DNA from 2 places in the Halalkalibacillus sediminis genome. Region 1 is predicted to be linked to the other one. Evidence: predicted binding sites of a transcription regulator. Region 1 holds the regulator's gene; the other holds the start of a gene.
What was found. Region 1 encodes LexA, which represses DNA repair genes until DNA is damaged. Its sites were predicted from a motif close to CGAACATATGTTCG; they were not measured.

Region 1 (15,773 bases):
AGTACCAGGTTATGAAGCGCCTTGTTATGTAGCTTGGTCTGGTCAAAACCGTAGCCCACTAGTACGTGTACCAGCAGCACGTGGTATGAGTACTCGTATCGAGGCTCGTAGTGTTGACCCTTCAGCGAACCCATACATGGCTCTATCTGTTTTATTAGCAGCAGGACTAGATGGTGTACGCAACAAAATGGAAGCTCCTGAACCAGTTGACCGCAACATCTATGTAATGAACAAGAAAGAACGTGAAGAAAACGGAGTTCAAGATCTACCAGCCACTCTATATGATGCGCTAGTGAAATTGAACGAAGATGAAGTTATCAAAGAAGCTCTAGGTGAGCACTTGTTAGAACACTTCCTTGAATCAAAAGAGATTGAATGGGATATGTTCCGTACACAAGTACACCCTTGGGAGCGCGAACAGTATTTGAGTAGTTATTAATATACTAAACCCTTTGATCCATAACGGTTCAAAGGGTTTTTATCTTTTGTAGGACATGATTGATATTATCGCACCCATGATTACACCCATAAAACACCCATGAAAGTTGAAATCATTTTACCTAGTTTGAATTAATTAATTTTAAAAACGTTAATATACCAGTCTTTTGACCTCTTTTGATTTGTGTTGATTCACCTTTAACATGTTCCGTACGCAAGTACACCCTTGGGAGCGCGAACAGTATTTAAGTAGTTACTAATAAATTAGATCCTTTGAGCTGTAATGGTTCAAAGGGTTTTTGTTTTTTGAAATATATAGCTTAGAATAGAGCACCCATAAATCTACCGAATTTTTTGAAGGATTTTCTTGTTAGTTGTCGAATAATGTTTATTATGGAGGTGTGCTTTATGAAGAAAATAATAGCTAGTTGGTTTATTAAAACCGCATGGCCATTTATTTTAAAATTATTAATTAGATATGCTGAAGAGATTGTACAAATAGTTATATACCGTATCAAGAAAATGATTAAAGAAAGTCAATTAAATAAGGAAAAAGTATACAATGATGAAATTGCAGAAAAAGAAGGTCAATTAGCACAAACAACTAATGAAAGTGTTAAAGCTCGTTTGCGTAAAGAAATACATGAATTAAAAATTAAATTGGAATCTACAGATAGCTCTTATCAAGAGATGGAACAAATTATAAGAGGCACAGAAGAAAAATTAATCTTAGATGTAAAAGAAAAAACAAAAGAATTAAAAGCAGATGAATTTATTAATAAAAACACTAGTAAATTAGAACTTAAAGATTCAAAAACGCTACTATTGGATAACGATAAAGCAAACAAGTGATGTCAGAATTGTGAAATATTCGAGTAAAGGGATCATTATGTTCAGGAAAATTTCTATTGTAGTTTTAATAGCAATCTTATTAGTCAGTTGCAAAACTGGTATGTATCCTGACCCCGAAATTGTAGAAGAGGTTGGGTATGTTTTAAATAAGAGGGAATTTAACGAAAAAAATCAAATCTTATTCATCCCGGAAGAGGATATAAATAATACAAAGGTGTTAGATGAAAACAAAGACGTGGTAATAAATGAGTTGTTAGAGAATGATAAAGATCTTGTTTATTACCAAGTTACTAATGAAGAATATAAGAGTGTAATGGTGGAGGATAAGGTGATTGTAACTTATGATAAATCAACCGGACAAGAAGACTCTACTATCCCTCAAAGGGTCACTAAAAAAGTTGAAGAAGTGGAATAATCTAATTAAGGATTAAATTGCTCTACAAATTAGGTTTTTTTATAGACAGGAGGTGCCTTAATGGATAGAAAGTACAACGATTTAATAGGAGATATTTTAGAGGGAGCTGGAGAAAAAGATAGTATAAAGGAAAAAGGTGAACCACTGTCTAAAGATTATTTAGAAATGGATACATATCAACACTTTCAGAAAATAGCAAAGGATGCTGGTTATCTCCCTCCTTGGCTTAAGTTACAAAAGGAAATTTCCGAACTAGTCCATTTTTGCGAAACTGAACAAGATGTAGTAGTTATTAATGAGAAAATCAATAAACATAATAGAATTTGTCCTACACAAATGCAGAAAAATTTAATTAGCTTGAATGCATTAGAAAAAGCGAAAAGAATATGGTGAGTTACTTCCTCCTTTGTCTGCAACGAAGGAGGAATTTTTATGTTCACTTGACTATTAGCTTAAATTTCCACTTCTAAATTTTTAAGCTCCGTGATATAATACGAACAAATGTTCTTATTAAAGTTTTTCAACAAGGAGTTTTGAAAGTGGACTATTCTGGCTATCCTCGACATGATGTTTTATGCATTGATATGCGGTCATTTTACGCTAGTGTGGAGTGCGTAAAGAGAGGGTTGGATCCGCAACAGGCTTTACTTGCAGTAGTCGGTGATCCTGATCGTCCAGGTAGTATTGTGCTGGCGGCTTCACCTCGTTTAAAAAAGAAACACGGTATCAGTAACGTTAGTCGTTTCTTCGAGTTGCCGATGCATGATCCTGAGCTTGTCATCGCTAATGCTCACATGGGTGATTATGTAGAAATGTCGCTTGAAATCACGCGTCTGATGATGACACTCGTTCCGAAAGAAGCGATTCACGTATACTCAGTTGACGAACTGTGGGTGACGATTGATGGGCTTCGTAGGTTGTATGGTTCTCCTTACGAAATTGCGTATATGATTCAAAATCGTATCCGGGATCAATTCGGCATTGAATGTGTCCTAGGTATAGGTGACAATAAGTTTCTTGCGAAAGTCGTGATGGATATTCATTCGAAGAAAGCAGCTGACGGCATAGCGGAATGTAGGTATGAAGATGTTGAACGTTTGTTATGGCCGGTTCCGGTTGAAAAGATATGGGGAATTGGTAGCCGAATGATGCGCAACTTGAACAAGATGGGGATCATGACGCTTGGTCAACTGGCGAAGCACCCACTGAAGCATCTTCAAAAAAGGTTCGGGATTATGGGTGAACAACTTTATTGGCATGCCTGGGGAATTGATCTCAGTCCAGTCACCGGAAATTTCACCAAAACCGAGCAAAAAGGTTTCGGTAATGGTATTACGTTACTTAGGGATTATGAAAAAGAAGAGATTTATGCCTGTTTGTTAGATTTGTGTGAAGAAGCATGTAAGCGCGCGAGAAGAGGAGGTTATGCCGGGCGGACCATCCATCTGTCGATTGGTTATTCTTCAGAAGTAGGGGGAGGTTTCAGTCGATCGACGTCAGTTGATACGCCTACTAACGTAACGATGGATATGTATGAAGTATGCTTGACTTTGTTCCATCGCTTCTATGATGGAAGAAGTAAAATCCGCCGCGCTTCAGCGACGTTAACTAACTTGGAAGATGACGTTGCGACTCAATTAGCACTCTTTGACGACCGTGGGAAACAAGACGAGATTGGCCGCGTAATGGATGCAATAAAAGATAAGCATGGAGCTACATCGATTTTGCGGGCCAGCAGTTACACTTCTGGTGGTATTGCAGTCGATCGCTCGAAGAAAATTGGCGGGCATTTCGCTTAGTAAAAATTATAACTTAAATGGACACAAAAAAAGCTTGTAAGAAATTACTCTTACAAGCTTTTGATATTCCTAATGAACATTTCTGAATAAGCCAACGACTTTACCAAGGATCGTGACTCGATCTAAAAAGATAGGTTCCATCGTTGAATTTTCAGGTTCTAATCGATAGCGGTCTTCATCTTTGAAGAAACGCTTCACTGTCGCTTCGTCTTCTTCCGTCATCGCGACCACGATTTCACCGTTATTAGCGGTGGCTTGTTTCCTTACGATAACTAAGTCCTGATCATGGATACCCGCTTCAATCATACTTTCACCCTGTACAGTCAACACGAAAATATCTTCTTCAGTAGCAGAAATAGTGTTTGGAATTGGAAGATACTCTTCAACATTTTCGAATGCTGTAATTGGTTCACCCGCGGTTACTTTACCAATTAGGGGAGCGTAGATCGCTTCACGTTCATGAACGGCTTCTCCATCATCGTACATGATTTCGATGGCTCTAGGCTTCGTAGGGTCCCGTCTGATGAATCCCTTTTCTTCCAAACGTGCTAGGTGTCCATGGACAGTAGAACTAGAAGCTAGTCCAACTGCTTCAGCGATTTCTCTAACTGAAGGTGGATATCCTTTGGCTTTTACTTCATCATTGATAAATTCGAATATCTGCTTTTGTCTTTTCGATAGTTTTTTCATCGTTTCACCCCAAATTTTAATTCGACAATCAAGTTGCACGTACTCTGAATATACTAATTATAGCAATCTATAAATACAAAAGCAAACATTCGTTCGTAGTAAATGTTGAATTTCTTGAGATTCGTCTACTGAAACGATACAATAGTCCAAGGATAGAAAGGGTGAATATTTTTATGTTATCAGAAGGTAAAATTGAACGTATAAATGCGCTAGCCAATAAATCAAAAAAAGAAGGCCTGACAGACAAAGAGCGTGAGGAACAGAAGAATCTTCGCGAAGAATATCTTCAGTCCTTAAGGAGTTCATTCCGCAACCAGTTGAAGTCAGTAAAGGTCGTTGATCCTGAAGGTACAGATGTAACACCTGAAAAGCTGAAACAAGAAAAAGAAAATGACAAAAAACATTAGTTGCATGCAGATATTCTGTATGCTTTTTTGTTATACTTTAAGAGGAGTTTTTGAAGATACATGAAGGGTTATAGAAAAATGTATCGGAATTAACTTAATAATGAATGATAAAAAAGAGTTTTGTCGAAAGAAGGAAGGAGACTAATCAATGAGTAATTCAGTAGAACAACTATCGATTAATACAATCCGTACATTAACGATCGATGCAGTAGAAAAAGCAAGTTCAGGTCATCCTGGTATGCCGATGGGGGCAGCTCCAATGGCTTATACTCTTTGGAGTAAAATCATGAACCACAATCCTAAAAATTCTTCATGGTTCAACCGAGACCGTTTTGTTTTATCAGCAGGGCATGGATCGATGCTTCTTTATTCATTACTGCATTTATCTGGCTATAATGTATCAATGGATGATTTGAAAAACTTTCGTCAATGGGGTTCAAAAACACCCGGACACCCAGAAGTAGGACATACTGATGGTGTAGAAGCCACAACTGGCCCGCTTGGACAAGGTTTAGCAATGGCAACAGGAATGGCTATGGCTGAACGCTTCATGGCTGGTAAGTTCAACAAGGATAACTATAATGTAGTTGATCATTACACTTATAGCATCTGTGGTGATGGTGACTTAATGGAAGGTGTTTCTCAAGAATCAGCTTCACTTGCAGGTCATCTAAAGCTTGGAAAACTGATTGTAATGTATGATTCAAATGATATTTCTCTCGACGGTGATTTAGATCGATCGTTCTCTGAGAGTGTAGAGGACCGTTATCGTGCCTATGGTTGGCAAGTCATCCGAGTAGAAGATGGTAACGATACTGAAGCGATTGAAAAAGCATTGGTAGACGCGAAGGCGAACACCGAGCAACCGACAATGATCGAAGTAAAAACCGTTATTGGTTATGGTTCTCCAAACAAGTCAGGAAAATCTGACGCGCACGGTGCTCCTCTTGGTGAAGATGAAATGAAACTTGCCAAGGAACATTACAAGTGGACTCATGAACCATTCCATGTACCAGAAGAAGTTCAAAAAGACTTCGATTCAAAAGTGAAAACTCGCGGACAAAACGTTGAGAAAGAGTGGAAAGCACTTGTTGAAGAGTATAAACAACATTATCCAGAACTTGCAGAAGAATTTGAACAAGCATTGAGTGGGCAACTTCCTGCAAATTGGGATGCTGTATTGCCGTCATATGACGAGAATTCAGATGCATTAGCAACACGTGCAGCTTCTGGTGAAGTGTTAAACGCTCTATCTAAACAAATTCCTAATTTATTCGGCGGTAGTGCTGACCTTGCTGGATCGAACAAGACAGCGATTAAAGAAGAAGAAGACTTCAAATATCCGGACTACAGTGGTAGAAATGTATGGTTTGGTGTACGTGAATTCGCTATGGCTTGTGCGATGAACGGTATGGCTCTACATGGTGGACTTAAAGTATATGGTGGTACTTTCTTCGTATTCAGTGATTACTTGCGTCCGGCACTTCGTTTGTCATCTCTTATGCAAACGCCTGTGACTTATGTATTTACACATGATTCAATTGCAGTCGGTGAAGATGGCCCAACACACGAGCCAATTGAACAGCTTCCTTCTTTACGTGCAATGCCTGGACTATCATTAATCCGTCCGGCGGATGCTAATGAAACGAAAGCTGCTTGGAAACTTTCTTTAAAATCAGAAGACCAACCGACAGCTCTCGTCTTAACAAGACAAGGACTACCTGTTCTACCTAAAACAGATCAAATAGCTGAAGAAGGGGTAGAAAAAGGTGCATATGTATTAAAAGAAGCAGATAAAGAAACTCCAGACTTATTGTTACTAGCTTCAGGCTCAGAAGTACAGTTAGTTATGAAAGCAGCAGATAAATTATCTGAAGAAGGAATTCACGCTTCTGTTGTAAGTATGCCTTCTTGGGATCGTTTCGAACTACAAACGGATGAATATAAAGAAGAAGTTCTTCCAAAAGCAGTTAAAAACCGTCTAGCAGTCGAAATGGCTTCACCATTCGGTTGGGAGCGTTATACAGGAATCGACGGTGACGTATTAGGAATTCCAACATTCGGGGCATCTGCACCTGGCAATAAAGTAATGGAAGAGTACGGGTTCAATGTAGATGAAGTAGTGAAACGTGCAAAAAATTTAATATCTAAATAATTTCGAGTGATTTCGTAAAACTTAGACAAAAATAGTATTCACTTATGAATAAGAACTGACAATTTTCTAGTACTGGACTTGCTAGAATATGCCCAAAGGAGGGTATATTATGTACCAGTATTCGTTGTTTCTTTTTCGTCAGTCTTATGCAGAATATTTCTACTTTAAAATTGATTTATTATACCGATTCTTAAACTCCGATAGTCAATCGACAGTGTTCCAGCAACAACGTGAGCTTGTATTGGATCAAGTGAAATTGATAGACGTTTATCGTCTTTTGAATGCACATTTTCCTGAAGAAATGTCGGTTGACATTGGAAAACAGGTTATTATAATGAACTCTGTAGGACAAGAAGTGAAGATTGTCATGAATGATTATTCGATGGACGTATATGCTCCATCTATATTAGAGGCGGATGAGTGGTTTTTTAAATATATAAAATCACTTCATCCGCATATATTTGTTGTCAATTTTACTTCCCAGGATTACGGTTGGATGCTTCCTTTATCAAAAAATAAGCTCTATCAATTATAAATACTATTGTCATCGACCGTCCGTTCTACTATACTTAACTACTAGAGATAACGATAAGGAGGAAATATACCAATGGGCACACTTTGGGTCGTATTGATTGCCATTGCTGCATTGGTCGTTGGTTTGTTATTAGGTTTCTTAATCGCACGTAAAACGATGATGAGTTACTTACAGAAAAACCCACCAATCAATGAGCAAATGTTACGCACGATGATGATGCAGATGGGTCAGAAACCATCGCAGAAGAAAATTAATCAAATGATGCGTTCTATGAATCAGCAAATGGATTCTAATAAAAAGAAAAAGTAATATACTAAAGGGGTAAACAATACATGTTGTTTACCTCTTTTTCATTAATTAAGTATACATTTTCACATAAACGTCAAGCTTTGATTCTTTCATAGAAAACAAACTTTGTTAGGATAAGGATAGTTAGGTTCGAAGGTTAGGAGAGATTTAAATGGATGTGAATATATTTTTAGCCTTTGGTGCAGGGTTTTTATCCTTCATATCACCATGTGTGCTGCCACTTTATCCAGTGTTCTTATCTTATATCACTGGTATGAGTGTAGAAGAACTGAAAACGGAAAATGCAATGCTTAGAAAGAGGAGTATGCTACATACTTTATTTTTCTTAATTGGATTTTCTTCTATTTTTATCATGATTGGATTTTCAGGCTATTTTATCGGGGATCTATTCTTGCAATATCGAGATATGATTCGTCAAATTGGTGCAATCTTAATTATATTCTTCGGGTTCGTCATGATTGGAGTCTTTAATTTCGAATTCCTCATGAAAGAAAGAAAAGTGACGATTAAGAACCGTCCTGCTGGATATGTAGGGACATTATTGATTGGAATGGCGTTTTCCATGAGCTGGACACCTTGTACAGGGCCGATTCTAGCTGCTGTTATCGCTCTAGCCTATACAAACCCTGAATCAGGTGTACTCTTGATGTCAGCTTATTCTTTAGGCTTCTCGATACCATTCTTCATCATGTCATTCTTTATTGGAAAAATGAACTGGTTGAAAAAGAACGCTCAAAAGATCGTGCATATTGGCGGGTACGTTTTAATCGTACTTGGGGTTGCATTATTCTTTGATTGGTTACGAATTCTTACAGCTTATTTAGCTAACTTCTTTGGATTCTCTGGTTTTTAAGGTAACAGTGTCAATTTTATCAATGATATATTACAATGAGAGTATCAATTAATAAAGGTGATTATCTATGAAACGTACTAATGATTTAATTTTAAGGACAACAACTCAACTAATCGCATTTATTTTATTAGGATTTTCGGTTTATCTTTTCTTTGCAGGCCACAATAATCCAGGCGGAGGTTTCATTGGTGGATTGATGACGGCTGCTGCATTTATTTTAATGTATATGACTTATGGGTATGAGCGAATCACGAGGATTTTGCCTCTTAACTTCCGGTTGGTATTTGTGACTGGATTATTGATTGCAACTTTGTCAGGCGTGGGAGCAATCTTCTTCGATCAACAATTTCTAAGTCAAGCTGATGGTTATTTTCAGCTACCGATATTCGGGGAAAAACACCTAGCTACTGCAGTTTTGTTTGACCTGGGTGTATATTTAGCTGTTGTGGGTGTAACGATGACAATAATATTGTCTATTGCAACAGATCAGAAGAGTGACGAAGTTGAAGAGTCGGGAGTGTAATGAGTAGTGTTAGATCATCCGTTATTTCCGATATTTGCGAGCGTTTTAGCAGTAGTGATGGCTTCAGGCATGATAGTTGTACGTATGCGTGCTGCTAAAAAGCCAGCAAGTGTAAAGAAAATTGTATTACCTCCACTGTTTATGAGCACAGGTTCTTTGATGTTTTTGTTCCCTTTCTTTCAAGTAACATGGTTACAGGTAGCAGAAGCTATGAGTGTAGGCATTGCGTTTTCCATTCTTTTAATTATAACTTCTAATTTTGAAGTGAAAGAGGACAAGATTTACCTTAAGCCATCTAAAGCCTTTGGGTTCATACTTGTATTTCTTTTACTAGCAAGATTAGTTCTGAAAGCTGTGCTAGGCCAAGACATCTCAGTAGGGGAAATTAGTGGAATGTTTTACTTGCTAGCACTCGGAATGTTGGTGACCTGGCGCATTGCCATGTTAGTTAAGTATTTAAAACTGAGAGAAAAAATAATCATTTAAACAGAAAAATAAATAGATGGATTGATCCGCAAGTGGAAATCTCACTTGTGGATTTTTTTATTTTCATCAAACTTTCACATTACTTAGATATGATAAATGAAACCAATCATGAAAAGGAAGGTCAAACATGTCTACCACCATCATCTTACATATTACTTCTTTGATTATCAGCTTTGCAGGTGGTTTCTTATTATTCTATATCTTATCGCACGAACAACATAAGTTTCGTATGAAAGCTATGGAAGAATCAGCCAACACCATCATTTTGCTTGTTCTCTATATCCAATTGGCCAAAGTGCTTTTAAAAGTTGAATTATTTTTAAGCGATCCGATTGCTGTGTTGAGCTATCCAAGCAATGCTGCTTCTCTTTACCTTGCAACGGTAATGGTAATTATTCATTTATGGATTTCTAATCAAAAGAAGAGAGAAATATCGACTCATTCAATTCTCTCTCTTGCCGTCATTATGATTGGTAGTTCATTCGTTTATGAGTTTCTGCAAGTAACTTGGTTCAATAACACATTATCTTGGAAGTACTTATTTGTTTTATTCTTTACATTGTTAGGTTACCTAGTGGTTCAAAATAGATTTAATCCGCTTCAACAGATATTATTCATTGTATTTATTTGGGGAGCAGGGCAACTGATTATTTCAATTACGTTGCCGTTCATAACCATTTTCAACTATATGATCTCACCCTTGTTTATATTGAGTATTATGTTATTTGCCATAGTAAGCATTTTTGGGGTTCAGAGAAAAGGAGTGAATTGATTTGGAAACAGATGTAACTATTTGGATAGCTTTAGGTGCTGGAATACTATCTTTCCTTTCTCCATGTACTTTGCCATTATTTCCAGCGTACTTATCATATATTACTGGAATGTCTGTTAAAGAGCTCGAAACAAATCGAAGCTCAAAAGTAAGAAGTAAATTGATTATTCATTCCATTTTCTTTCTAACAGGAGTATCTGTCATATTCTTAAGTATTGGGGTAGGTGTATCTTTGCTAGGTGGATGGATGCAAACGCTTCTCGTTGGAGAATCTGGATTATTTATTCAAAGGTTAGCTGGTATCTTCATCATCGTGATGGGACTGTTTGTAGCCGGATGGTTAAATATCCCAACACTATATAAGGAAAAGAAATTCAGATTTACAAGTAAGCCTGCAGGATATTTAGGCACCTTTTTTGTAGGATTAGGTTTTGCGGCTGGTTGGACCCCGTGTATCGGGCCGATCTTCGCCTCGATATTGGTCATAGCTGCCAGTAATCCTTCACAGGGCACCATTTATACTTTGTTTTATATCATCGGTTTCGCAATACCGTTCCTAGTTCTTACATTTTTCATTGGATCTACAAGGTGGATCGTTCGTTACAGTAATAAAATCATGAAAATCGGTGGAATTATCATGGTTTTCATGGGTGTTCTATTATTTACGGGTCAGATGGCTAGGATATCTAACTTTTTATTACGCCTAGTCGGTGATAGCTGGTTTTCAAATTTAGGTTAGGGAGTGTATGAATTGAAGAAGACGATTATTATAATAGTTTTAGTAGGTATGCTTAGTTACGCGTTATTTGATCTATTTTTATCTGATGATGAAAGTGTGAATCAAAGTAACACTGAAAAAGAGGATTATACTATCCAGAGTGATTCAGAGGACAGCGAAGTAGAAGCTGATGTCGGGCTTGATATCGGTAGTGAAGCTCCAGATTTTGAAGTGGAGACTTTAAAAGGGGAAACCGTGAAGCTTTCTGATTACAGAGGAGAGAAAATCATGCTTAACTTCTGGGGTACTTGGTGTCCTCCTTGCAGGGCTGAGATGCCTGACATGCAGAAGTTCTATGAGGAGCACGACGTGACTATTTTAGCAATGAACTTGTTTGATACTGAAAGTAGTATGCAAGATGTAGAAGACTTTGTAGAAGATTTCGGTCTAACTTTTCCCGTGTTAATTGATGAAGGGGAGGTTGCTACTGATTATCAGGTCATTCCTGTACCTACTTCATATATGATAGACTCCAATGGTATTATCCAGTACAAAAGGTTAGGTGTCATGAATTATGACATGATGGTGCAAGAGTTGGAAAAAATGAATTAAGTCCCATTATTGATTATAATGGGGTTTGAGGTGTAATTAATGAAACAAACCATATTAGTTGTAGAAGACGATCAAATGATTCGTCAGCTGATTAAGATATATTTGGAGAAAAATAATTATCATGTGGTTGAGGCTGAAGATGGGATACAGGCGAAAGAGGTTTTTCTGAAACATCAACCTTGTCTGGTCATCTTGGACTTAATGTTGCCAAAACTTTCTGGAGAAGAGTTTTGCAAATGGGTGAAAGAAGGAAATGATCAAGAAATCTCTATCATTATGCTGTCAGCCAAGGCTCAAGTTGAAGACAAGATTAATGGCTTACGTATAGGAGCAGATGATTATCTGACAAAGCCGTTTGAACCAGAAGAACTAATTGCTCATGTAGAAGCCGTTTTAAGAAGGACCGGACAATATTGCCAAAAGATTACGTTCGACGGCCTAAGTATCAAAGTGCGAAAGGGTGAGGTGTGGGATAAAGACCGACCAATCCATTTAACTAAGCACGAATTCAATTTACTATATCTATTCATGCAAAACCCGGAAGTTGTGTTTTCGCGTGATCAACTGATTGACCACATATATCCTACGCAGGAGCAAGTGATCCATGACAGAACAATCGATGCTCATATCAAGAAACTGAGAGAGAAGATTGAAACTATTCCTTCTGAACCCAAGCGAATTCAGACAGTTAGAGGAATGGGGTATAAATTTGTACCAAATAAAACAAATGCTTAACAAATTAAGAACTAGTTTACTCTTTCGTCTAAGCATTTTAAATATCATTACGATCACCTTCGTGATTATTCTGATCGGCATAGCAGTTTATAATACAGCATGTATGTTAGTGGACGGAATGAATAATCTTGGTGAACAAACTCAAGAGGAGTTTGAAAACATTCTTCTCCAATATATACTGTTTTTCAGTATCATACTCATATTGGTAACAACATTTATTCACTATTATCTGACTAAGAAATTAATTACGCCAATCAGAAAATTAATCGAATCTACAAAAAAGATTAACGAAGGTTACTATCCTGAACCAGTAGAGTATCACTCCAATGATGAAGTGGGGCAGCTGATTAAGCAATATAATCGTTTGATAGGAGACTTGGAATCAAATGATACTTTGAGAAGAAAAATGATTTCTGATCTGTCACATGAAATCAGAACGCCGGTTACCAACCTGAATGGTTATTTAAGGGCTTTGGAAAAAGGTGATTTAGAAGGTACTCCAAGCTTGTTTCATAGTTTAACTGTTGAATCTGATCGATTGAAACAAATGATAGAACAATTGAATCAGCTGAAGGATCTTGATTATTCTACCCACCAGTCTTTCAACAGGAAAGAATTTGTTGACATACAATCGCTTGTTGAGCAATCTGTCAATATGATGAAGTGGCAATCGAATGTAAAAAACATTGATATAACGGTGTCACTCGAGGCTGCAGAGATATTTTTGAATGAAGAGGGAATTCAGCGAGTGTTCAATAATTTAATAGATAATGCCATTCGTTATAACATTGGCACGAACCCAATCTATATTACAGGTAAAAAAGTTGATGGTTATTACAGGCTATCAGTATCAGGAAAAAGTATGGCTATTGATGAGAAGGATCAAGAGAAGCTGTTTGAACGTTCTTACCGGACTAATCGTTCCTCGGATATTTATCAAGAAGGTAATGGTTTAGGGTTAGCTATAGCACACGAAATAGTAGCACAACATGGTGGAAATATCGGTTTAGAGGTAAGAGGACCAATCAACGAATTTTGGTTTACCCTTCCGATAAAAAAAGAGTAAGCTTTTTGATGAGATTCAGATACATCAAGATGCTTACTCTTTTTCTAATAAGTGTTGATATGGTGTGAAATCTATGTTTTTTTCGTTCAATCGTTTCATCAAAAACTTATGATCACGTTTTGGTGTTGCTAAGATGTAGCCTTCGATCAATACGTCCAAATCAATCGATTTCTTATTTCTTTCAAGTGCAAGTTCACCAATTTTGGCTCCGATCTTTTGTTTTGCCACATCCCTGAATAATTCTGGAACAGGCTCAACTAATTCATTTAGAAGTCGTTTTTCTTCATCGCCCCACAAATGAATGGTCTGGTCTACATAATACTCTTCCCAGTCAATAATCGACTTCCCATCTTCTTTAGGCAATTTTTTTAAAAATTTTCGAAACATAAAATATCCACCGATGGTCAATAAACCTAACATGATGAAGGACCAAAGGATCAATAGTATGCTGACTATATCTGACATACAATTCACTCGTTTCGCTTGTTATAAATTTGGCGGGACTGTGTGGGAATCGAACCCACCGGAGACGTCACGCGCCTCCCAAACGGTTTTGAAGACCGAGACATGCACCAGCGATGCAACCAGCCCCATAGGACACTAACAATTATAAATTGGATGACGTCGGAACTCAAGTGTCGAATTAAGTAATAAATTAGTTTTGGACTTTTGACTAATTTTTGGATAAAATAGAAATTGTGATAATTCACAAAATTTTAACATAGTTTATAGTAATAATATTTTTATCGGGAGGATTCGCACTTAATGGGAAATAAAACTGCTTTTATTGATGAGGAACGTTTTTTGGCGAAAGATAAGTATTCACGCTTGTTGTATGCTGCCTGTCAGTGGATAGATACCCAATCCAAACAAGTGATTACCGTCCTAAACGAAGATTTAAAGATTGTTTATATTTCGTCCTCGACATACCAGGTATTTGGGTATGATGCTTCGAATTTCCTGCATAAAAGTGTCTTAGATTTTATTCCCAGCGAAGAACATCAACTAATTTTTGAACATATGAAAAGATTAAATTATGACAGTCGATCTCTCGAGCATAAGGTGATTCGTAAGGATGGTCGAATTATCACAGTCCAGTCATCCTCAGGTATTATCATTGATTCAAATACAAATGAAAACTATTATATATCTCTCACCCAAGATATCACTGATCAGAAAAAGGCACAGGAACTATTGATCAGTTCTGAAAAACTAACCTCAGCAGGACAATTAGCTGCAGGAGTTGCCCATGAGATTCGAAATCCTTTAACTTCACTGAAAGGTTTTCTACAATTACTAGAGACAGGAATCGAGGGAAAAGAGGCATATTTGAAAATAATGAAAGATGAAATTGAAAAAATTGAAACAATTTCTTCTGAATTATTATATATCGCAAGACCTTCACACTTGAAATTTGAAGATGAAAATATGGTTGCTATTTTAAATGATATTTGTCTATTGATGCGCTCTCAAGCAAGAATGAATGATATACAAATTGAGTTCGAACCACTAGACGATCAGATAAAATTTCGATGCGATCGTTCACAAATAAAACAGGTTTTTATTAATCTGATCAAAAATGCTATTGAAGCTACTGAGGAAAGTGGAACAATAGCAGTTAATATTGTACAATCAAACCCATTAATAGTTGATGTCGTGGATGAGGGTCCTGGTGTCCCAAATGAAATGAAAGAAAAATTGGGAGAGCCATTTTTTACTACAAAGAAGAATGGTAGTGGACTTGGATTAATGGTTACAAAGCAAATATTAAGTAATCACGACGCCACAATTAAAATACTAGACAACGAAGATAAAGGGAGTACTTTCCGAGTGACATTCCCTAGCTAGGCAGGTGTTACATCATGGACAAAAAATATTATACGATCGGTATGGCAGGACACATAGATCATGGTAAAACAGAATTAACAAAAGCATTGACTGGAATTGATACGGACCGATTGAAAGAAGAGAAGGAACGCAAAATATCAATTGAGTTAGGTTATGCACCATTAGTCGATAATGATGAATACTCAATTTCAATCATCGACGTCCCTGGGCATGAAAAATTCATACGTCAAATGATTGCAGGAGTAGCTGGAATTGATATAACCATACTTGTGATTGCTGGTGATGAAGGGGTCATGCCGCAAACAATCGAACATCTTGAGATTTTGACACATTTGGAGATCAGTGAATGTATCATTGTTACCACTAAGATGGACAAAGTTGAAGCGGAAATGAAAGAACTGCTAAGAGAGGACATCAAGAGCAATACGAAAGACACTATTTTTGAAGACGCACCACTCTTTGAAGTTGATTCACTTTCAATGAGTGGTATTTTTGAGTTGAAAGAATATTTACTATCTAAAATCAATGAATTGCCGACTAAATCTGCAAACGGTGTATTC
Region 2 (15,773 bases), on a different contig from region 1:
TATAAGTCTATTGAAGGAAAATATCGTGCACTTGTGCAGGATATTAAAGAACGTAATGCTAAGGGACAGCCTGTGCTTGTAGGTACAGTAGCGGTCGAAACTTCAGAAGTCATTGCGAATCTTTTGAAAAAAGCTGGCGTGAAGCATAATGTGTTGAACGCGAAGAACCACTTCCGTGAAGCGGAAATTATTTTAGAGGCTGGTCAAAAGGGCGCGGTAACAATCGCGACGAACATGGCCGGACGTGGTACTGACATCAAGCTTGGTGATGGTGTAAAAGAACTCGGTGGTCTCGCGGTAATTGGTACCGAACGTCATGAATCACGTCGTATCGATAATCAGCTTCGTGGACGTTCAGGTCGTCAAGGGGACCCTGGTTTGTCTCAGTTTTATTTGGCGATGGAAGATGAACTGATGCGCCGTTTCGGTTCTGACAATATGCGCGCGATGATGGATCGTCTTGGTATGGAAGACGATCAACCAATTGAAAGTAAGATGGTTTCTCGTGCAGTAGAATCGGCTCAAAAACGTGTAGAAGGTAACAACTTCGATGCCCGTAAACAACTACTAGCTTATGATGATGTGCTACGTCAGCAGCGTGACATTATTTACGCTCAGCGTTTTGAAGTACTTGATTCTAATCACCTTCGTGAAATCATCGAACAGATGATTCATTCAACAGTCGAGCGTAATGTCGCTGGTTACACGATTGATGAAGAGGAAGAGAACTGGGATCTTGAAGGTCTAGCTGAGTACTTACATGCAACGGTATTAGAGCCTGATGAGTTAAGTGCAGGTAAACTCAAAGGTAAAGAGCCTGAGGAAATGACTGAGCTTGTAATGGAAATCGTTAAGCGTAAGTACGATCAGAGAGAAGAAGAGTTGTCTGAAGAACAAATGCGTGAATTCGAAAAAGTTATTTTACTTCGTACAGTTGATTCTAAGTGGATGGACCACATCGACCAGATGGATCAGCTTCGACAAGGTATCCACTTGAGAGCTTATGGACAGACTGATCCGTTACAAGAGTACCAAACGGAAGGTTTCTCCATGTTCCAAGATATGATTGGAAATATTGAGCAAGAAGTAGCAAAATACGCTATGAAAGCTCAAATCCGCGAGAACTTGCAACGTGTAGAAGTAGCATCAGGTACTCAAGCAATTGCTGGTGGCAATCAGAAGAAAGAAAAGAAAAAGCCATCTCCTTATATTAAAAAGGATGAAGTAGGTCGTAACGAGCCTTGTCCATGTGGCAGTGGTAAGAAATATAAAAACTGTCATGGTAAAGCCGTTTAGTGATTCAACCAATTTACAATGTTAATGTGTAGTCTTTTAATAAAATGCTACAAAATATGAAACGATAAGGAGTGCCTGCGGAAGAACAGGCACTTCTTTTTCCTAAGGAGTGTTTAAGCGTTATGGATTTATCAGAAATTAAACATGAAATTGATCAACTCCAGCAACGTCTGGAAGATTTCAGGGGGTCTCTTTGACTTAGAGGATGACCGGAAACGAATTGATGAACTTGAGCATGAGATGACTGAGCCGAACTTTTGGGATGATCCTGATGAGGCTCAGAAAGTGATCAATGAAGCGAATGGAATTAAAAGTCGTGTAAACAGTTTCGATGACAATGTGGAACGGGTTGAAAACTTGGAAGTCTCATACGAACTGGTGAAGGAAGAGAATGATGAAGAACTGTTCGATGATCTTCAAGAGCAGTTGAAAGAAACGGTGGAACAGTTCAATGCATTCGAGCTAGAGATTCTTTTAAGTGAACCTTATGATAAGAATAATGCAATTTTGGAGATCCACCCAGGTGCTGGTGGGACGGAATCACAGGACTGGGCGCAGATGTTACTAAGAATGTATACTCGTTTCGCTGAGCGTCGTGGTTATTCGGTGGAGACATTGGATTACTTACCAGGGGATGAAGCGGGTGTCAAAAGTGTGACGATTTTAGTCAAAGGACACAATGCTTTCGGTTATTTGAAGGCGGAAAAAGGAGTACATCGCCTTGTGCGGTTGTCACCTTTTGACTCTTCAGGCCGTCGCCATACTTCTTTTGCATCCTGTGATGTAATGCCTGAATTTAATGATGAAGTTGAAATTGATGTGAAACCTGATGATCTAAAAATTGATACGTATCGTTCAAGTGGTGCTGGAGGTCAGCACGTCAACACGACAGACTCGGCTGTTCGTATCACTCACATTCCAACGAACACGGTCGTGACATGTCAGTCTGAAAGATCTCAAATTAAAAATCGTGAGCAGGCGATGAAAATGCTTAAGTCGAAGTTGTATCAATATGAGATTGAAAAGCAACAGGCTGAGCTTGATGAAATTCGTGGTGAACAAAAGGAAATTGGTTGGGGAAGTCAAATCCGCTCTTATGTGTTCCATCCTTATCAAATGGTGAAAGATCATCGGACGAATTATGAAAACGGAAATACGCAAGCTGTTATGGACGGCGAGTTGGATGACTTCGTTGATGCTTATTTACGTTCGCGTGTTTAATTAGAGGTATACTTAGTGTAATCATAGTCAAATTTTTAATTGCTACTTGGCATATTTTTCTTTACACAGGGTAATATACGAAGTAAGTATATATAGCAGGAGGCGTATTTGATATGAAGAGAAATATTATGGTTGGAGTATTCGGGTTCATGCTTGTCCTCGGTGCTTGTGGTGGCGGAGATGAAGAAAGTGGCGGTGGTGGTGACGATCGCTCAGAAGGTGCAGAGCTTTACACTCAAAACTGCTCAACATGTCACGGCGGGAACTTACAAGGTGGTAGTGGTCCAAACTTAGAAAATGTCGGTGAAAAGTATGATGTAGATACAATCGTGGATATTGCACAAAATGGTAAAGGTGGTATGCCTGCTCAGAATATAACTGAAGAAGAGGCTACTACAATTGCTGAGTGGATTACTAGTAGAGGTTCAGGTGAAGGTGAATAAAATACTTAAAAAACAAGTACTGATTTCGATTAGTACTTGTTTTTTTTATTTCTAATAATAGGTATAATTTCAATAATTAACATTTCATAGGTATTTTGAACTTTTTTATAAATATACATCAATTGGCCTATTTCTTTTGTCGAGGAAACCCGATAAATGAAATATAAATGTAATATGGTGAAGGGTATATTTTCAGTTTAGAGATGTTATAATGTGAATTGTGAAATTGAATTAGTCGAATTCTAACGAACAAAATGGAATCATTTGGACATAATTTCATGAATTGTGGTAGAATATGATTTAATTAAGCGAATTTTCTCACAAAATCAGAGGTCATCAGGAGGCACAGGTGAAAAGATATGATTGAAATGCAGGATCTATATAAGGTATATAAGAATGGGGTCACAGCGTTAAACGGTGTGAGCACGAATATCAATCAAGGTGAATTCGTGTATGTAGTCGGCCCAAGTGGGGCTGGAAAGACATCTTTTATCAAAATGATGTACCGTGAAGAAACACCATCTAAAGGAAAGATATACATAAACGGTGTGGATGTCGGAACAGTTAAAGAGAAGAACGTACCTTTTTTGCGTCGTGACATAGGGGTTATCTTCCAAGACTTCAAATTGCTTCCTCGTTTAACAGTTTACGAGAATGTAGCTTTTGCACTTGAAGTAATAGAAGAAAATCCTAAGAAAATAAAGCGAAGAGTCATGAATGTGTTGGAACAAGTAGGTTTGAAGCATAAAGCTAGATTCATCCCAGCACAGTTATCTGGTGGGGAGCAGCAACGTGTTGCCATCGCTCGCGCAATCGTCAATAACCCTAAATTGATTATCGCTGACGAGCCGACGGGTAATCTAGATCCAGAGACATCATGGGAAATCATGCGTGTATTTGAAGAAGTTAATGCGACTGGTACCACTTTAGTGATGGCTACTCACAGTAAAGATATAGTGAATAAATTAAGAAAACGCGTCATTGCGATGGAGAAAGGCGAAATCGTAAGGGACGAGCATCGAGGGGAATACGGCTATGAAGTTTAGTACAGCCAAAAGACATCTTAGAGAAGGCTCAAAAAATATTATTAGAAACAGCTGGATGACAGTTGCAGCTGTCGGTGCTGTAACCACTACATTAGTATTGGTAGGAATATTCTTAACACTGATTATGAACATCAATCAGATTGCAGATAACATAGAAGAAGATGTTCAGTTAAAGGTATACATAGATCTAGCCGCACAACAGGAGCAAGTTGATGAGTTAGAGCAAGAGATTTCACAGATTTCCGGAGTTACTAAACTAGAATATTCATCAAAGGAGGAAGAGCTGGAGAATTTAATTGAGGACTTAGGAGAAGAAGGCGAGCAGTGGGAATTATTTGAACAAGCCAACCCTTTGAACGATGCATTTGTCGTTCAAACACAAGCGGCTGATCAGTACCAGCGCGTTTCTAAAGAAATTTTAGCTATGGATAATGTTGAGTCAGTCGACTATTCCGAGAATGTGGTTGAAAGATTGTTAACTTTCAATGATTATGCAAGATACATAGGGATCGCATTCATCGGCGCGTTATTACTGACTGCCATTTTCTTAATCTCTAACACGATTAAGATGACGATTTTAGCAAGACAAGATGAAATTGGAATTATGAAGCTTGTAGGAGCTAAAAACAGTTTCATCCGTTGGCCATTTTTCATTGAGGGATTATTGATGGGTGTACTTGGCTCAATCATACCGATCTCAATTGTAATGGGTGGTTATTACTATCTTTACGAGAATTTCAGAGATTCAATTAATGTACCGTTTGTAGAGTTATTACCGTTTAATCCGTTTGCATTGCAGATTTCATTATTACTATTAGGTATCGGCGTATTCATCGGAGTATGGGGAAGTGTTATGAGTGTACGCAAATTCCTAAAAGTTTAATACGTAATAACATCACAGAACACAAACAACAATTATTAAACTAATAAGAATACCAGAGAGGGGTTTGTCAGTTGAAAAGAAAATTAGCAGCTGTAGTCTTAGCCGTAGTAATGATCTTAGGATTAACGAGCGTTTCATCAATCGATGTGAGTGCTCAATCACTAAGCGACATACAAAAACAAATTGAAAGCTTAAAGAAACAGCAAAATGAAGTGAAGAGTGAGAAAAATAAAGTCCAAGAGAACGTTAAGGATGCAAGACAGAAATTGGACGCAATCAAAGCGAAGCAATCTAAAACGAAGAGTGAAATCAACAAACTGAACCAACAAACAGCAACTACAGAAGAAAAAATCGAGCAAAAGAAACAGGAAATCAGTTTGAAAGAGAATGAAATTGCAGTAAAAGAAACTGAGATTAAACAAATCTCTAATGAAATTTATGCTCTTGAAGAAGAAATCAAAGAACTAGAAGCAGAGATTAAGAGATTAAAAGAAGAAATAAAACAGTTAGAAGAAGAAGTCGTCCAATTAAAAGAAGATATTAAAATTAAAAAAGAGAAAATGGAACAACGTGAAGAATTACTTAAAGAAAGATTACGTACCCTTCAGAAAAATGGCGGAAATGTAAAGTACTTAGAAGTTGTTTTAGGTGCAAAAGATTTCGGTGATTTTATCAGCCGTGCTGCTGCAGTCAACAAAATCATGGATCAAGATAACAGCATTTTGACACAGCATGCAGAAGACAAAGTCGAACTGGAACAAATGAAACAACAAGTAGAAGATAATCTTGCGCAAGTGAAAAATAATAAAGCTTCAGTTGAAGATAACAAAGCAACAGTTGAAAAAAACCGTAATCAATTGGCAGCTAAGAAAGCTGATTTGGATCAAGAGAAAGCAACACTTGAAGAACAACGTGGTTCTTTACTAGCTCAAAAAAGCGAACTAGATTCATTGGTTGCTAGTTTAGAAGATAAAAAGGAAACAAAAGATGTTCATTTGGCTAACTTGAACGAGAAAGAAGAAGAAGCTCATAAACACGCAATGTCAGCACAAGAAGAGGCTGCAAACTTAAGTAGCCAAGCTGCTGCATTTGATAAATTGATTGCAGAACAACAAAAGCAAGCTGAAAGAATAAAAGCACAAAAAAACAAGACAGAAAATGGCAATACCAGTTCAACAGCTCCAAAAGAGACTGTACAATCAAGTGGAGGCTTCATTCGCCCTGCTGCTGGAACACGCACATCAAGTTTTGGTCCCCGTCCTAGCTTTGGAGGTTACCATTATGGAATAGATATTGCTAAAACTGGAACAGTACCAATAAGAGCAGCAGCAGGTGGAGTAGTTGTGAGGTCTTATAAGTCTACTTCATATGGACATGTCGTAATGATTGCACATATGATAGATGGTCAAAAGTATACAACTGTATACGCTCATATGAGAGGCAGAGCTGTCGGAACGGGTCAAACTGTTCAACAAGGACAATACCTTGGAAACATGGGTAACACAGGTCAATCTTTTGGTCAGCATCTTCACTTTGAACTCCACCGTGGCGGTTGGAATGGTAGTAAATCAAATGCTGTGAATCCTGCTAGTTATGGTATTCAATAGTTTTTGTTTACGTTAAATTTACCATGTAGTATGATAAAGGCATTACACATTTAGTGTAATGCCTTTTATTACATTTAAATTTATTAAACAAAGAAAGTGATTATTAAACATACAGTCGTTGGGGTGAATACATTGAATCTGAGTAAAAAATTGTTTATAAGTTTACTAGTACTTACATTCCTCGTAGGCGGGGCTGTCTCAATTGCTGCTGTGCAGTGGTTTGGAGATGATACAACTACTCAACCGGTAGAAGAAAATGAAAGTGAAAATGAAGAAGAGGATACAACACCTGATGATCAAAAAGAAGAAGAAGAGAAAACGTCAGGTGATGAGGAAGGATCAGAAGAGTATGATCTTTCAACTGTTGAAGAAACTTTGCAACTGATTGAAAAAAATTATGTTAAGGATGTCGATAAAGAAGAGTTACTTGAAGGTGCCGTTGAAGGCATGGTCAACAAACTTGAAGATCCTTATAGTGAATACATGGACCCCGAAACGACTGAGCAGTTCAATTCACAATTAGAATCTTCTTTTGAAGGAATTGGTGCAGAGGTAACAAAGCGTGAAGGGTATATAACCATTATCGCTCCATTGAAGGACGCTCCCGCTGAGGAAGTTGGGTTGCGTCCGAACGACCGGGTGATTGAAGTAGATGGTGAAAGCTTAGAAGGGTACACTGTATATGAAGCTGTTTCACTTATACGAGGTGAAAAGGGAACAGATGTTACATTGACAATTGATCGACCAGGTGATGATGAACCATTTGAAGTCACCATAACTCGTGATACAATCCCGTTGAAAACCGTTTATAGTGAGGTTGAGGAACAGAATGGCCAGAATGTCGGTGTACTTCAAATCAGATCTTTTGGTGAAGGAACAGCGGAAGAATTTAAGGAAAAGTTGACTAAACTAGAAGAAGAAGAAAATATTGAGGGGCTTATTATTGATGTTAGAGGCAACCCAGGAGGTTTATTCTCTGCGGTTGAAGCAATATTAGGCAACTTCATGAATGATGATGAACCTTATGTTCAGACTGCTCGCGAAGGTGCTGATCCGGAAGGCTACTATGTGAATGGTTCTGAAAAGGATTATCCGATTTCAGTCTTAGTGAATGAAGGTAGTGCTTCAGCTTCTGAAATATTAGCGGCTGCTTTAAAAGAAGTCGGTGGTTATGATATCGTTGGTCAAACGACCTTTGGTAAAGGAACTGTGCAGCAAACGTTACCACTTGGTGATGGAATGCTCAAAGTGACAGTTTTGAATTGGTTGAGCCCTGAAGGAAACCAAATTAATGAAGTGGGGGTTGAACCTACCATTGAGGTTGAACAACCAGAATTCTTCTACTTGTCCCTTATTCAGGCAGAAGAAGAATTAGCTCTTGATTCTAACGGGAAAGAAGTTGAAAAGCTTCAGGTCATGCTTGAAGGGCTTGGGTATGAACCGGGCCGCACAGACGGTTATTTTGATGAAGGAACTGAACAAGCCGTTGAAGAATTCCAAGAAGCGAATGGGCTAGACACCACGGGTGTATTAGATGAAGATACTGAAAACAAATTGGAAGAAATGATTTTGGAAGAAGTTAACGATTCATCGAACGATAAACAATTACAAGAAGCCATGCAAAATCTTTTCGAATAATTGAACGTGTTGATAGGTGGCTCAGCATATGTTGAGCCATCTTTTTTTATTAGGTAAGAAAATATTAAAGTACTGAGTAGCAGGATTATCGACAATTCTTAACGAATAGCTTTACATTATATGAAGATTTGAATCGGGGGTAAGTGACATGGCAGTCGAATGGTTGAAGGAAATTGGATTCGGATTTTTATGGCTGTTTGTTCAGCCGTTACTATATCTAGCAATCGCATATAGCTTTTGGACTGGTTACCGTCGAATCAAAAAGGATCGGCGTCAATTTGGTCATCGGGTTTTTTCAAATGGATTTGAATGGAAAAATACATGGTGGTTGGGAGTGTTATTAGGATTACTTCTTAGTGTAGGTTTAGTTGCTAGTGGTGGATTCCTTAACTACACTTGGGTACTTATGCTATCTTGCGTGGTTCTCATTCTCATGCTTGTCAATCAAGTAGCGCTTCTTTCACCTGTTTATACAATAGGGATCGCAGGAGCAATCACTTTTTCACTAGCATGGTTTGGAAGTGATTTTCTCCCAAACGAATTACAAGATGAAGTAGTTTCGGTCGATGTCATAATGGTTAGTTATTTGTTAATTGCACTATTGATTACTGAAGGATTGCTTTTTCTTAAATCTAAAAGAAATCATTCCTTTCCTATGCTGCACAAAGGAAAGCGCGGAAAATACATTGCTTCCCACACGATAAAAAAATTGATGGTGGTGCCATTGATGGTACCTATTCCAGGTGGAGTGTTAGAGCTAAGCCCTTGGTTGGGATGGTGGCCAGTTTTTGATTATGGTGGGGATGGTTTTGGGTTGATGCTTATCCCATTCATTATAGGCGCATCTCAACGTTTTCAAGGTGTTTTCAGTGATATAGGCGCGAAGAAGGTCGGAAAATCTTTGCTTTTATTCTCTCTTATTTTAGTTGGAGGAGCAGTTGCAGTTTTCTTTTATCCTTCATTCGCTATAGCACTTATTGGTGTAGCGTTCGTAGGAAGGATCCTGATTCATCTGATTTTCCGGTCTTCGGATTTAGAAAAGCGCCCTATATTTACTCCTCAAACAGATGGTATTCTGATTGTCGGAATTACTCCTGGTTCTCCAGCTGACGCGATGGGGCTTCAAGTCGGTGAAAAAATTGAGAAGGTGCACGGCAGACCTGTAGCAAATGAACACGAATTTTTTGAAGTGATGAGTGAAAATCGTACGTACTGTAAATTAGCTGTTCGCGACTTAAACGGGGAAATCCGGTTTGTTCAACGTGCAATTTATGAAGGTGAGCGTCACGAATTAGGGTTGATCTTTATAAAAGAGACACCGCGCTTCAGTTTAAGAACTGAGAGCATTGAAATAGAAAATGAAGAAGAAAAGAGCTCTTAATAGGGCTCTTTTTTATGCTTATATCTAATAGAAGTATTTAAAAGCAATGCACATATTTAGACTTCTCAAGTTCCAAACCTAATCTTTGCAAGATTCGAACCACATTCATGCAAACCCAAACCCTTAGTAATGTAAGTTCCAAACCTAATCTTTGCAAGCCCTAAACCACATTCATTGCAAAATTCTAGTTAAAAAAATATGCTTAATAGAGAGAAGTTTATCTAAATAGAATACACGTTCGTGTTTTTGTGATAGAATATATTTAAGTAACTTTAAAATGGAGATGATGTAGTGGATCAACGTTTTGAACTTCATTCACAATTCGATCCTCAAGGTGATCAACCGCGAGCAATCAAAGAAATTGTTGAAGGCATCAAAAATAAACAAACCCACCAGACGTTATTAGGAGCAACAGGTACAGGGAAGACGTTTACAGTCTCGAACGTTGTCAGTGAAATTAATCGTCCGACCCTTGTCATTGCTCATAACAAAACGTTAGCGGGTCAATTATATAGCGAATTTAAAGAGTTTTTCCCTAATAATGCTGTCGAGTATTTTGTCAGTTATTATGACTACTACCAACCAGAGGCTTATGTACCCTCTACAGATACTTTTATTGAGAAAGACGCAAGTGTAAACGATGAAATTGATAAGCTGAGGCACTCTGCGACTTCGGCGTTGTTCGAAAGGGAAGACGTTCTGATCGTAGCTAGTGTTTCTTGTATATATGGTTTGGGTAATCCGGAAGAATATCGAGACCTAGTCCTTTCTTTACGAGTAGGAATGGAAAAGGAACGGAATCAAGTTTTACGTGACTTGGTCGACATTCAGTATGCGAGAAACGATATAGATTTTCAACGCGGGACATTCCGTGTACGCGGGGATTCTGTTGAAATCATTCCAGCTTCTAAGGAAGAACATTGTATACGTGTGGAATTTTTCGGAGATGAAATCGATCGTATCCGTGAGGTCGATGCACTGACTGGAGAAATTGTCGGTGATCGTGAGCACGTAGCAATCTTCCCAGCTTCTCACTTCGTAACTCGTGAAGAAAAGATGAAAATTGCGATTAAAAATATTGAAAAAGAACTGGAAGAACAATTAGCGAAACTAAAGAGTGAAGATAAATTATTAGAGGCTCAGCGTTTGGAACAACGCACGAATTACGATCTTGAGATGATGCGTGAAATGGGCTTCTGTTCTGGAATAGAGAACTATTCAAGGCATCTGACGTTACGAGAAGAAGGCGCTACGCCTTATACGTTATTAGACTATTTTCCAGATGATTCATTGATTGTAGTCGACGAATCACATGTGACTTTACCTCAGGTTCGGGGTATGTATAATGGTGACCGCGCGAGAAAGATGACGTTAGTGGACCATGGTTTCCGTTTGCCATCGGCTTTGGATAACCGCCCACTGACTTTCGAAGAGTTTGAAAAACATATCGACCAGATTCTATATGTAACTGCGACACCTGGACCTTATGAATTGGAGCATACTCCTAAGGTTACAGAGCAAATTATTCGTCCGACAGGTTTACTAGATCCTGAGATCAGTGTACGACCGATCAAAGGCCAAATAGACGACCTTATTGGAGAGATTAACAAGCGAATTGAATGCGGTGAAAGGACATTGATTACGACATTAACTATAAAAATGTCGGAAGATTTGACTGATTACCTGCAAGAAATGGGTATAAAAGTAGCATACCTCCATTCTGAAATTAAAACACTTGAACGTATTCAAATCATCCGTGATTTAAGAATAGGTAAATACGATGCATTGGTCGGAATCAACTTATTACGTGAGGGGTTAGATATTCCAGAGGTATCATTAGTAGCAATTCTGGATGCCGATAAAGAAGGATTCCTTCGCTCTGAGCGTTCGCTGATCCAGACGACTGGACGTGCTGCACGTAACGAAAATGGTCAGGTGATCATGTATGCAGACAAGATCACCAATTCAATGCAAGTGGCGATCGATGAAACTTACAGACGTCGTGAAAAGCAACAAGCGTATAATGAAGAGCACGGCATTACACCAACAACTATCCAAAAAGAAATCCGAGATGTAATCCGAGCGACTGTCGATTCAGATGGTGAAGAGGAACAAGATGTTGCTAAGCAGTACGAAAAACTTTCTAAGCAGGAGAAAGAAGAGTTGATCGACCAAATGGAAACTGAAATGAAACAAGCAGCTAAAGATCTTGATTTCGAACGAGCGATGGAGCTTCGAGATGTGATTACGGAGTTAAAAGTGGAAGGATGAACGTAAATGTCGAGTAAATCGATTACGATACAAGGTGCACGAGCACATAATTTAAAAAGTGTAGACTTAGAAATACCGAAAAATCAATTAGTGGTCATGACAGGACTTTCTGGCTCAGGGAAGTCCTCTTTGGCTTTCGATACGATATATGCAGAGGGGCAGCGTAGATACGTTGAGTCCCTATCAGCTTATGCACGTCAATTTTTAGGGCAAATGGATAAGCCAGATGTGGATGCAATTGAAGGGCTATCACCAGCGATTTCTATCGACCAGAAAACAACAAGTAAAAACCCACGCTCAACAGTTGGTACTGTAACTGAAATCTATGATTATCTACGCTTATTATTCGCGCGTGTAGGTCGACCAATTTGTCCAATCCATGGTGAGGAAATTTCTTCACAGACGATTCAGCAAATGGTCGATCAAATCATGGAATTACCAGAACGAACGAAACTTCAAGTATTAGCGCCAGTCGTTTCTGGACGAAAAGGCGAGCATGCCAAAATTTTAGAAGATTTGAAGAAAGAAGGTTATGTCAGACTTAGAGTCGATGGTGAGATGCGTGAAATCACGGAAGAGTTCGACTTGAATAAAAACAAGAAACACTCGATCGAAGTAGTTATCGACCGTATCGTTGTCAAAGACAGTGTCCACTCTCGTTTGACCGATTCCCTTGAGACCGCATTGAAGTTATCGAATGGACAGGTAGTCATTGATGTAATTGATGGGGAGGAAATGCTGTTCAATGAAAACCATGCATGCTCGATTTGTGGTTTTACCATAGGTGAGCTTGAACCTCGCCTGTTTTCATTCAACAGTCCATTCGGAGCTTGTAAGACATGTGATGGGCTAGGCACGAATTTGGAAGTTGATTTAGATTTAGTGATTCCGGATTGGAACTTGTCGTTAAAAAAACATGCGATTGCACCGTGGGAACCGATTTCATCACAATATTACCCGCAATTACTGGAAAGCGTCTGCAAACATTATGGAATCGATATGAAGAAACCAGTGAAAAATCTCCCGAAAGAGCATATGGATATTATTCTATATGGTAGCGGCAATGAGAAGCTAACCTTCAAATACGAGAATGATCGCGGGAACACAAGAAAAAATGAAATTTATTTTGAAGGTGTCGTGAATAACGTATCGAGACGTTATCATGAAACTTCTTCAAGCTTTATCCGTGAGCAGATGGAGAAATACATGGCTCAGTCAGTTTGTCCTACGTGTAACGGCTATCGTCTGACTGAAGAAGCCCTTGCAGTTAAGGTCGGTGGCATTCATATCGGTGAATCCACCGAAAAATCAGTTTTGAATGGGTTGAACTGGATTCAGTCATTAGAATTGACAGAAAAAGAAGAACAGATCGCAAGGATGATTACGAAAGAAATCGGAGACCGTTTGACTTTCTTAGTCAATGTCGGCCTTGAATACCTGACTTTATCTCGTTCCGCGGGTACTTTATCAGGTGGGGAAGCTCAGCGTATTCGTTTGGCGACTCAAATTGGTTCTGCCCTTACTGGCGTATTGTATGTGTTGGATGAACCATCCATCGGATTACACCAGCGCGATAATGACCGTCTGATTCAAACGCTGAAGCGGATGCGTGATTTAGATAACACATTAATTGTAGTCGAGCATGATGAAGACACAATGTTAGCAGCTGACTGGCTAGTGGACATAGGTCCAGGGGCTGGTTCCCAAGGTGGAGAGATTGTAGCAAGTGGTTCACCTGAAGAAGTGAAACAGCAGAAAGAATCGCTGACAGGACAATATCTAAACGGAGATAAATTCATTGCTCTACCAACCGAGCGCCGAAAAATTGATAAGAAGCGTACACTGGATATTAAAAAAGCGGAAGAGCATAACTTGAAGAAAGTGAATGCCTCTATTCCGTTGGGACTTATGAACGTTATCACAGGCGTCTCTGGTTCTGGAAAAAGTACGCTCATTAATGAAATTTTATATAAGACTCTATCGCAAAAATTGCACCGCAGTAAGACTAAACCCGGTAAACACGATACAATAAAGGGAATAGACCATTTAGAAAAAGTCATAGATATTGACCAATCTCCAATAGGAAGGACACCTCGATCGAACCCGGCGACGTATACTGGGGTTTTCGATGACATACGAGATGTCTTTGCTTCCACCAGTGAAGCTAAAATGCGCGGTTATAAGAAAGGCCGCTTCAGTTTTAATGTAAAAGGTGGACGCTGTGAAGCTTGTCGGGGGGATGGAATTATCAAGATCGAAATGCATTTCTTGCCAGATGTATACGTTCCTTGTGAAGTTTGTCATGGTAAGAGGTATAACCGAGAAACTCTTGAGGTTAAATACAAAGGGAAAAATATTGCAGATGTACTCGATATGAGAATAGAAGAAGCATTAGATTTCTTCGAAAACATCCCTAAGATCAAACGGAAATTACAAACTGTTTTTGATGTAGGTTTAGGTTATATCAAACTAGGTCAACCGGCGACAACTTTATCCGGTGGTGAAGCTCAACGTGTGAAACTAGCTAGTGAGTTACACCGACGTTCGAACGGCAAGTCGTTATATATCTTAGACGAACCTACTACGGGACTTCATGTAGATGATATTTCGCGCTTGCTAGTCGTCCTTCAACGCTTGGTGGAAAATGGTGACACAGTTTTAATCATCGAACACAATCTAGACGTCATCAAGACTGCCGATCACATTATCGATCTCGGACCTGAGGGTGGTGAAGGTGGCGGCCAAATCATTGCGACTGGTACACCTGAAAAGGTATCTGAAATCGAAGAATCTCATACGGGCCGTTACTTGAAACCGATTTTGGAGAGAGATCGTAAACGAATGGAAGAACGAGTGCTAGAAAAATCAACCAACTAATAAGGGGGAGATTCGATGAAACCAATAGAAATTGAAAAGTTACAGGCATATATTGATCAGTTTGCCAACGAACCTGTTTATATCCATTTAGAAACTACAAATGGTGCATATGCACAACATTTTGATTCAAATGCTTATAACGTAGGGGCTTATATCCGTAATGCTTCGATTACATTTTTACAGGGTAAAGTAGTTGAACAGGATCTATCCTATCGAATCGGTCTAAAACACGAAATCGGCTGGATATACGCCGAAGGATTGACAGACTATGAATTTACAGAAGAAGGTCAACTGCTTATTGCAGGTCATGATCGAGAAGGGCGCCTAATGGTTACATTAGAGATTAGCCGTCAACCATTTGCGTATTAAGGGGGAGATTTGATGAATTATAGTGAACACAAACATGTGGTAGTCATATATCCGCACCCAGACGATGAGTCGTTTGGCGTAGCAGGAACAGTTACTAACTTTAGAAAAGCAGGAGTTCCTGTCACTTATTTATGCGGGACTCTAGGGGAAATGGGCCGTAACATGGGTAGTCCTTTCTTCGCTAATCGTGAGACATTGCCAGAAATTCGTAAGAAAGAATTGATCGATGCATGTGAAGTGTTGGATATGAATCTCGAAATGCTAGGGTATCGTGACAAGACGTTAGAATTCGAACCTCGTGAAGAAGTAGCTGAAAATTTAAAGAATTATATTGAGGATTTAGGTGCTACATTGGTCATTACTTTCTATCCACCTTTTGCCGTGCACCCTGACCATAACGCTCTAGGTGCTGCAGCATTTGAAGCGGTTAGAAAAATTGATCGAGAAAAAAGACCTGAGTTGTGGGCAAATGCAATTTCAAATGATCGCGAAGAAAAATTAGGCAAGCCAGAGATTGTAATTGATACAGAAGAAGTTTTCGATATTAAATTGAAAGCACTTAAGTCACACCGGTCTCAAGCTGAAGGAATGCTCAGCAAGATGAATGCTAGCGAGAACTTCATTGGTGAGTATGAAAGCGCACTGAAACGTCTACAATACGAAGCTTTTCATCGTGTAGATGTTGATAAGGTAAGTTATTAGTCCGGTCGATCAGGGTTCCCTCCGTCTGAAGGATGAGTC

Region 2: the regulator LexA is predicted to act here: its motif matches at 9,743-9,756, upstream of uvrB (excinuclease ABC subunit UvrB).

What each region holds. Positions count from the first base shown of each region.
Region 1 is NZ_PJNH01000001.1:538,872-554,644, forward strand. Features, by position in the region: gene glnA (type I glutamate--ammonia ligase) at 1-439, shown strand, start outside; gene CEY16_RS02805 (hypothetical protein) at 847-1,290, shown strand; gene CEY16_RS02810 (hypothetical protein) at 1,328-1,705, shown strand; gene CEY16_RS02815 (DnaJ family domain-containing protein) at 1,766-2,098, shown strand; gene CEY16_RS02820 (DNA polymerase IV) at 2,245-3,504, shown strand; gene lexA (transcriptional repressor LexA) at 3,574-4,194, opposite strand; gene CEY16_RS02830 (DUF896 domain-containing protein) at 4,368-4,601, shown strand; gene tkt (transketolase) at 4,750-6,756, shown strand; gene sirA (sporulation inhibitor of replication protein SirA) at 6,866-7,291, shown strand; gene CEY16_RS02845 (YneF family protein) at 7,364-7,600, shown strand; gene CEY16_RS02850 (cytochrome c biogenesis CcdA family protein) at 7,752-8,453, shown strand; gene CEY16_RS02855 (Na(+)/H(+) antiporter subunit B) at 8,521-8,976, shown strand; gene CEY16_RS02860 (CcdC family protein) at 8,983-9,462, shown strand; gene CEY16_RS02865 (hypothetical protein) at 9,590-10,234, shown strand; gene CEY16_RS02870 (cytochrome c biogenesis CcdA family protein) at 10,230-10,973, shown strand; gene CEY16_RS02875 (redoxin domain-containing protein) at 10,977-11,564, shown strand; gene CEY16_RS02880 (response regulator transcription factor) at 11,604-12,299, shown strand; gene CEY16_RS02885 (sensor histidine kinase) at 12,274-13,365, shown strand; gene CEY16_RS02890 (DUF2621 family protein) at 13,399-13,830, opposite strand; tRNA gene CEY16_RS15090 (tRNA-Sec) at 13,861-13,957, opposite strand; gene CEY16_RS02895 (ATP-binding protein) at 14,131-15,213, shown strand; gene selB (selenocysteine-specific translation elongation factor) at 15,228-15,773, shown strand, end outside.
Region 2 is NZ_PJNH01000002.1:523,336-539,108, forward strand. Features, by position in the region: gene secA (preprotein translocase subunit SecA) at 1-1,296, shown strand, start outside; one part of gene prfB (peptide chain release factor 2) at 1,419-1,481, shown strand; one part of gene prfB (peptide chain release factor 2) at 1,483-2,517, shown strand; gene CEY16_RS08745 (c-type cytochrome) at 2,631-2,960, shown strand; gene ftsE (cell division ATP-binding protein FtsE) at 3,320-4,006, shown strand; gene ftsX (permease-like cell division protein FtsX) at 3,996-4,889, shown strand; gene CEY16_RS08760 (PcsB-like coiled-coil domain-containing protein) at 4,961-6,496, shown strand; gene CEY16_RS08765 (S41 family peptidase) at 6,620-8,134, shown strand; gene CEY16_RS08770 (PDZ domain-containing protein) at 8,283-9,515, shown strand; gene uvrB (excinuclease ABC subunit UvrB) at 9,807-11,786, shown strand; gene uvrA (excinuclease ABC subunit UvrA) at 11,793-14,663, shown strand; gene CEY16_RS08785 (YojF family protein) at 14,679-15,032, shown strand; gene bshB2 (bacillithiol biosynthesis deacetylase BshB2) at 15,045-15,734, shown strand.